2 regions of the Bacillus sp. KH172YL63 genome follow, and region 2 is predicted to be linked to the other one. Evidence: riboswitches for the same ligand, from Rfam matches in the RefSeq annotation. Region 2 holds a riboswitch; the other holds the start of a gene.
What was found. A riboswitch is a leader RNA that binds a small molecule or an ion and turns the genes downstream of it on or off. The one in region 2 is predicted to bind lysine.

Region 1 (3,912 bases), 1.5 Mb from region 2:
CGGTTTGAAGAAGGCATCAAGCCCGTCAAGCGCACCTGGTAAAGTTAAAGCGCGAACAACAATGATTAAGAATAAGATAACAAGTGCCGGAATAAAGATTTTATTCGCTACTTCGATCCCTTTCTTTACACCTTTGAAAAGGATGCCCAGTGTAACCGCCCATACTATGACAAGCGGGATGAATACGCCTGGTACGACGCTTCCTGTTTGACCCGGATCAACGGAAAGTTTCAAATAATCGCTGAACAGGAAGGATTCTGTTTCCGTTCCCCAGCCGAGATTGAAAGAGAATACGCTGTATGACATCGCCCATGCAATGATGACGGCATAATAGGTGGAAATGACAAAGGCAATCAATACTTGCCACCAGCCTAGCCATTCGGTTTTCTTATTAAGACGGAAATAAGATAGCGGTGCTGATCCACGGTACTTATGACCAATCGTGAATTCAAGTACTAATAAAGGAATACCTGCTGTAAGAAGAGCAAATAAATAAGGAATAAAGAATGCTCCCCCACCATTTTCATACGCCACTGCCGGAAAACGCCAGATGTTTCCAAGCCCGATTGCCGAACCTACAGCAGCAAGAATAAATCCTGCTCGTGTACCAAACTGTGCACGATTCTCCATTTTGTTCCCCCCTAGTTCTTTCCAACTACCTAATATAGGTATTTGAAATTTTTATATTTTCAGATTATTTATAATCTAAAGTCAGTATAGCTAGTTCCACGTCAATTGTCAAAGCTTTCTTTTAACCTTACCGGTAGAATTTTTAAGGAAGTGCGCCGGTACTATTTCACTATAAGGTTTTTGTCGAATATTGGATATTACGAGGGTATAAAGATTCAGGTGGGGATGAAAATTAAAGGCTGTTTTCGTAAACATTGTGGCTTTTTGACAAGCGAGATGCGGTTGATTTCCGCTCCAGATGCTCGCTTTCCGCGGGGATGGCGGTGAGCCTCCTCGGACTTCGTCCTGCGGGGTCTCACCTGTCCATCAGTTCCCGCAGGAGTCGAGCATCTTCCGCTCCTATCAACCATCGAAGATAAAAACCATAAATTCACTGGATTTACTGCTTATTTATCTTCTGAATAGTAGTGATCAACGCAATTCAAGTACATTACCCTTGATTCATAGCTATGACAATTTTTTATTCCGCAGTCGCAAATTACCGTAGGCTCGCATTAACCTCTATTAATAACGATAAACAATGCAAAAAGAGTCAAATAAAAAGGATATTTTCATTATCATTGTTGTATTAAAATTACAACAACTTTGCGAATAGAGGCAATAAAAAAACCAGGAGCATAATGCTCCCGGTTTTCAAGTCAGTTTATTCAGCTGGTGCCGGTTTGGCTTTTTCTCCAAACAGCAAGGCGAATGCGACGATCAGGATGATCACCACGGCGAGTCCTAGCAGGGTGCTTCCCGTGAATCCTAATACGAGGTATCCGATTGAAGCGACTACAGCGCCGATGATGGCATATGGCAGCTGAGTGATCACGTGATCGATGTGATTGCTCCCCGCTCCTGTAGAAGAGAGGATTGTTGTATCAGAAATCGGTGAGCAGTGGTCACCAAGTACAGATCCCGCAAGGACAGCAGCCATTGCAGGCAGTAAAATGCTGACGTCTGTTGCAGCAGCGATTTCTCCGGCAATCGGAAGCAGGATCCCGAATGATCCCCAAGATGTACCGGTGGAGAATGCCATGATGCCTGCTACAAGGAATAAGATGACAGGCAGTGCCTGCATCGGCAGGTTGGATGTTTCAACGAGTCCGGCAAGATACGTACCTGTCTGCAGCTGATCGATCAGTGTGACAATCGTCCAGGCGAAGATCAGGATGTACACGGCTGGCAGCATCGACTTGATGCCTTCAACGACAGCTGTACCAACGGCACGTGTCTCGATTCCCTTCATCATCACTTGACGGAGGAAGAATACCAGGGCAACAAACATGCCGAATAATCCACCGTACAATAATGATTTCGTTACATCTGTATTTTCAAAAATCGGCAGTAAATCAAAGGCTCCGACCGCTTCATAACCAGTCCACAGCATCATGGATACTGTCCCGACCACAAGCGCTACGATAGGCCAGACAAGATCGCCGACCGTTCCTTTTGTACTGACAGGAAGATCGTTTTTCAATTCTCCCGGAATTTCTTTTTCAGGATCATAAAGAGCGCCCGTTTCAAGTGCCCTCACTTCGTGTTCTTTCATTTTCCCAAAGTCCAGGCCTTTATAGGCAACCATCACGACGAGCAGGATAGCGGCCCAGACATACAGGTTCATCGGGATCATCTGGATGAACGCCGAGAATGCCGTGTACTCGGTAATGCTGTGTGCTGCAAGGATCGAACCGATGATTCCGATGATGTACGCTCCCCAACTTGAAATCGGTGATACGACACAGATCGGTGCAGATGTCGAGTCAATGATATAAGCAAGCTTTGCACGTGAAATTTTGTGGCGGTCCGTAATCGGTCTTGAAACCTGTCCGACTGCAAGGGCATTAAAATAGTCATCGATGAAAATTATGATACCTAAAACCGCAGCCAAAAGCTGTGCGCCCTTTCTTGTCTTGACCCGTTTCATCGCCCATTCACCAAATGCGCGGCTGCCTCCGGAAATGTTCACAAATGCAGTGATCACACCAAGGATAAGCAAGAAGAAAATAATATATACATTCCAGGTGTTCAATTCCCCATCTGAGACAAAGATGCCTTTAAAGGCGTCCCACATAAAGCTGAATGTTTTGGTAAGTGAGAAATCTGCCAATAAGAAAGCAGAAGCGACGATGCCAACTCCCAGTGAGAGTAGTACCCGTCTTGTGAGAATAACCATAAGAATGGCTAAAAGGGGTGGTAAAAGTGAGTAAATCGTGTTTTCCATTGTGTCCTCCTCCTAAAGTTGATAGGGGGGAACCAGCGTAGCATGACAGAGGATAATAAAAAAAGGCAACGATAGAGTAACTATCATTACCTTTGTTAGTAATGTATGTGCTCCATCACGATCTGTAGCTCCCCATTATAGAGATTACCCTATAATGACAGTGTTATCCTTCTTCAAGATAACCCCAGCAAATATACTTGCGACAAGTCTATTTACTTCGGCATAAGTTCCCTTTTGTCTGTTCTCAACGTTGTCATCCTCAAACAGATTACTCTTGAACCCTGCGCCTCTACCCCATCGGACTGATGATGTGGTGTTATAAAATTTTCTTTATTAATATAACAAACTCTCTTTCTTTTGACAACTTATTTTTTCAAACTAATTTGTAGGTATTTCTATTGAAGGTCCTGCATCCCCGCCTCCGTTATTATAAAATTGCGGCACATCCAGATGGACTGTCCCCATCGCAACAAGGATATCCTGCTTGATCGTTTCCGTTTTCGTCGCAAAAGGAATGATGATCTGCACATTCACTTCAAGCTCCACAAACACCTTTACGACGGCATTGTTGATCCCAAACTGCTCCACGGTCGTTTTCACATCGGAACGGACGTCACCGATGGAATGGAACTGGATCGGTATCTTCGGACCAAGATTCCCGAGAAGGACGTTATTCGTCGCCTGCCCTAGGGGGACCGAATAGGTGATGCCCTTCGATGCTTCTGACTTTTCTTTATCGATTTCAACCTCGGTGATGAATTCGAGGTTCTCAATATTGCCTTCTTCTGCTTCCTGAAGGTTTTGCTGTACCAGATTTGTAATCTCCGCCTGCACACGGTTAATGGTCTGGGTATTATATTTAAACGAAACGATATCACCTTCCGAGTTTTTTACTTCTTCCGTTATATCTGCAATATCGAGGACATCGGCAATCTTCTTATTGATCGCTTTATTGATCACAAGTGTCCCGATCCTGCTCGTTTGTGTTTCGGCATATGCAAGAAGCGTCGGCTTCA
Region 2 (3,912 bases):
GATGAGCAAGCAATGGACATCCAAAGCATGATCAAAGAACACGGTCCAGCACATGTGTTAAAAGAAGTGAGCGGACTGGATGCAGAAAGCGACATCGTGAAAGAAGTACTTGTACAATATGAAGCGTTAAAGAAATAAAAGTGATTGATGAGCTGCCGGAGGGATTCGGCAGCTTGTTTTTTTGGGAGGGTGTGGGTTGTGGGATGAGGTATAATCGCTTAGGGTCTGACGCATAAACCAGGAAGTGACGCATAAGCTTGGGGTCTGACGCATAAATCAGGAAAGTGACGCATAAGCTTGGGATCTGACGCATAAATCAGGAAAGTGACGCATAAGTTTGGGATCTGACGCATAAATCAGGAAAGTGACGCATAACCTCGGGATCCCACGCAAAAATCCGAATCGAGCACCACCCCTCATCACCAAAAATACTCCACAACGCCAACCCATGTCCATTCTGTGAACCCCCGTAGCCACGCTATTCCTGCATTCCTATACTATCTGAACAAATCCCTTATTTTTCATGAAAAAAAAGATAGAATTCCCGTCATCCCAGGTGTAAAATATATGAAAATACGTTCACGCAGGAGGACACGGCCAAAAAATAGAATACAGTTATATGCCTATTGTTGCTATCGTTTTTCAGGTTGGGAGAATACAAGGATGCTTCCACCACTATAAAAATTCAGAATGTTAAAAATACGATAAGAGGTTGATGAAAGTTGGCAATGGATACTACTGAAATAGCTGTAAAGGAACAAACGATTTTTCACCATACGGGGAATAGAATCAAGACGGATGACAGGGAGATACAGATTATCGCGAAAGTGGAAGAGCCGCTTATTGTGGTGCTAGGCAATGTGTTGAGCCATGAAGAGTGTGACGAACTTGTCCAGCTGTCCAAAGACCGGGTGGAACGCTCGAAAATCGGGAATACCCGCACAGTGGATGAATTGAGAACGAGCAGTTCGGTATTTTTGGAAGAGTCCCATGATGTGGTGACACGTGTCGAGAAACGGATCTCGCAAATTATGAATATACCGGTCGAGCACGGGGAGGGCCTGCAGATCCTGAACTATAAACCGGGTCAGGAATACAAGGCGCACTTCGATTTCTTCTCTGCATCGGCAAGACCGGTAAAGAACCCGAGGATCAGCACGCTCGTCATGTACTTGAACGATGTGGAAGAAGGCGGGGAAACCTATTTCCCGAAATTGAATCTGTCCATTTCTCCCCAAAAAGGAATGGCCGTGTACTTTGAATATTTTTATGACAACCAAGAATTGAATGACCTGACGCTGCATGGCGGGGCACCGGTCGTCATCGGCGACAAATGGGCAGCCACACAGTGGATGAGAAGAAGAGTCTTTAAATAATAGAATGAAAGAGGGGCATCGATCGGGGATGCGCCTCTTTTTTATAGAAAGGTGCAGAGAAATGAGGAGATGCGCTCTATCAGGCTGGGAATGTGCTGTTCCCATCGACAGCTGCCGCCAATTTGAGTTGGGATTGCGTCATTTTCATCTCTGATTGCGTCATTTTTTCTGTAATTGCGTCTTAAATAGCGCTAATTGCGTCCATCCCGCCCTTTATTGCGTCTTTTTGAATAAAATGGAAACTACGCGTTCGACCACAATGAAGCTCCCAGTCTTAATAATTACATTGATTTATATCTTTACACTTCCTCGTAAATTCTTAATAGCATTCTATTCATTTTCTACATAACATTTCAAATTTCAAACTGATCCGAAAAGCATTTGACAATTCTTTCACCAGAATGGTATAGTTATGCCAATAAAATAATCAGTCACTCTCTGATAATAGAGGCGCGAGTATGAAGAGTACCTTCTTTGAGAATATTGGATTCCGGGATAAGTTGGGAAAGGCAGATCGCCGAAGCAGAAAATAGCCAATTCTATTTTTTGTTGGGCCAGCATTGAAGAAATGTTGGACTGTCACAATGCACAAGTTGTGGAGCACTATTGAAGAGATGTTAATACATAGTCTTCATCATGTTTCCGTAAACTTTGATGAATAACCGTATGAGCATCTGCTTCATACGGTTTTTTTGTGTTTTTTTAGAGAGTCTAAAGGAGTTTAGGAAATGAGTACAGTTGATGTGAATGTTCAAGGGGATTTAACAATCGGTGGGATGAGTACAGGTGAGTTGGTCGAAACGTACGGCACGCCTTTGATGGTATATGATGAAGGGATGATCCGTCGGAATGCGAGGTTGTTCCGGGAGGCGTTCGAAGAAAGTGGCCTGAACTATCAGGTGGCGTATGCGAGTAAGGCTTTTCTTTGTAAAGAGATGGTCCGTTTGGCTGATCAGGAGAATCTGTCCCTTGATGTTGTGTCTGGCGGGGAGTTGTTTACGGCTCTTGAAGCAGGGTTCCCTGCAGAGCGGATTCACTTCCACGGGAATAACAAATCTGAAGAGGAGCTTCTGATGGCCCTTGAAGCGGGCATCGGCTGCTTTGTGGTTGACAGTTTCCTTGAGCTTGAACTGCTTCATGATCTTGCGAAGGAACGTGAGCAGCAGGTGAAGATCCTGCTGAGAGTCACGCCGGGAGTGGAAGCACATACCCATGAATACATTACGACGGGGCAAGAGGACTCGAAGTTCGGATTCAGCATTTCGAATGGTCAGGCGGGGACGGCGATTCAGCTTGCGGTCAGAAAGCCATATTTCACTTTGCTCGGTCTTCATTCACATATCGGGTCGCAGATTTTTGAACAGGAAGGATTCGATCAGGCAATCGGGGTGCTGGCAGATTTCATGCAGCGCATCCGGGTCGAGCTTGATGTAACGATGCCGGTGCTGAATATCGGTGGAGGCTTTGGTGTCCGCTATACGGAAGAGGACAGTCCGCTGCCGATTCCTGTATATGTGAAAGGAATCACCGACAGTGTGAAGAATTATTTTGCGAAGAATGAATATCCGCTGCCGGAAGTCTGGGTGGAGCCTGGCCGGAGCATGGTGGCAGAAGCGGGGACGACACTTTATAAAGTCGGATCGAAGAAAATTATCCCGGACGTGCGTACGTATGTGGCGATTGATGGCGGGATGACGGACAATATCCGCCCGGCCCTGTATCAGGCCAAATACCACGCAGTGCTGGCGAACCGTCCGAATGAGGAATGTACGGAGCTTGTGAGCATTGCCGGCAAGTGCTGCGAATCTGGAGATATGCTGATCTGGGATCTGATGCTGCCTCCGACGAATTACGGTGATATTTTGGCCGTATTCAGCACAGGTGCCTACGGCTATTCGATGGCAAGCAACTATAACCGGATTCCGAGACCGGAAGTGGTGTTTGTGAAAGACGGGGAAGCCCGGGTAGTGATTGAGCGTGAAACTTACAGTGATCTTGTAAGAAAAGACAGATAAGCGACGAAAATGGAATCCATTTGGGTTCCATTTTTTTATAGTTGGAAACAGGTATTTTATGGTAATGTTAAAGAAATAACACATCTATTGGGGGAAATGTATGTTTCTGAAAATGATAGGATCCATGCTGATGAAGTTTGCGTTGGTTGTGTTCGGAATCATCCTGATTACAGGGTGCATCGGTCTTTTTACAGAAGGGATCGACCTGAGCCTGGTACAGTACATAAACAATATCGGAGAAGTGGCAGCTTCCCTGCTTCATGTGGATCAGATGACCATCACGAATTCCCACAACAACTCATACCCGATGTTTCCTGCCTTCTGGGAGCCGTATTTTTATTCTGTGTCGATTTTTCTGTCGGCATTTCTTCTTTCCATTTCATTGGGCATCCTCCTTGCTTACCTCACGCATCTCTTACCCAATCGCTGGTCTAGTCGCATCATCAAGAGCACTTCGTTACTTGAGTCCACACCTGATATTTTTATTTTGATTGTCATTCAATACATTGTGATTTTTACGA

Region 1: linked by a shared signal. The riboswitch ahead of KH172YL63_RS18290 (Na+/H+ antiporter NhaC family protein) and the one ahead of lysA (diaminopimelate decarboxylase) in region 2 are both predicted to bind lysine.

The regions. Positions count from the first base shown of each region.
Region 1 is NZ_AP022842.1:3,562,676-3,566,587, forward strand. Features, by position in the region: gene KH172YL63_RS18285 (sodium-dependent transporter) at 1-630, opposite strand, end outside; gene KH172YL63_RS18290 (Na+/H+ antiporter NhaC family protein) at 1,334-2,896, opposite strand; lysine riboswitch at 3,014-3,196, opposite strand; gene yunB (sporulation protein YunB) at 3,275-3,912, opposite strand, start outside.
Region 2 is NZ_AP022842.1:780,939-784,850, forward strand. Features, by position in the region: gene KH172YL63_RS03860 (mannitol-1-phosphate 5-dehydrogenase) at 1-138, shown strand, start outside; gene KH172YL63_RS03865 (2OG-Fe(II) oxygenase) at 729-1,376, shown strand; lysine riboswitch at 1,814-1,990, shown strand; gene lysA (diaminopimelate decarboxylase) at 2,105-3,391, shown strand; gene KH172YL63_RS03875 (ABC transporter permease subunit) at 3,492-3,912, shown strand, end outside.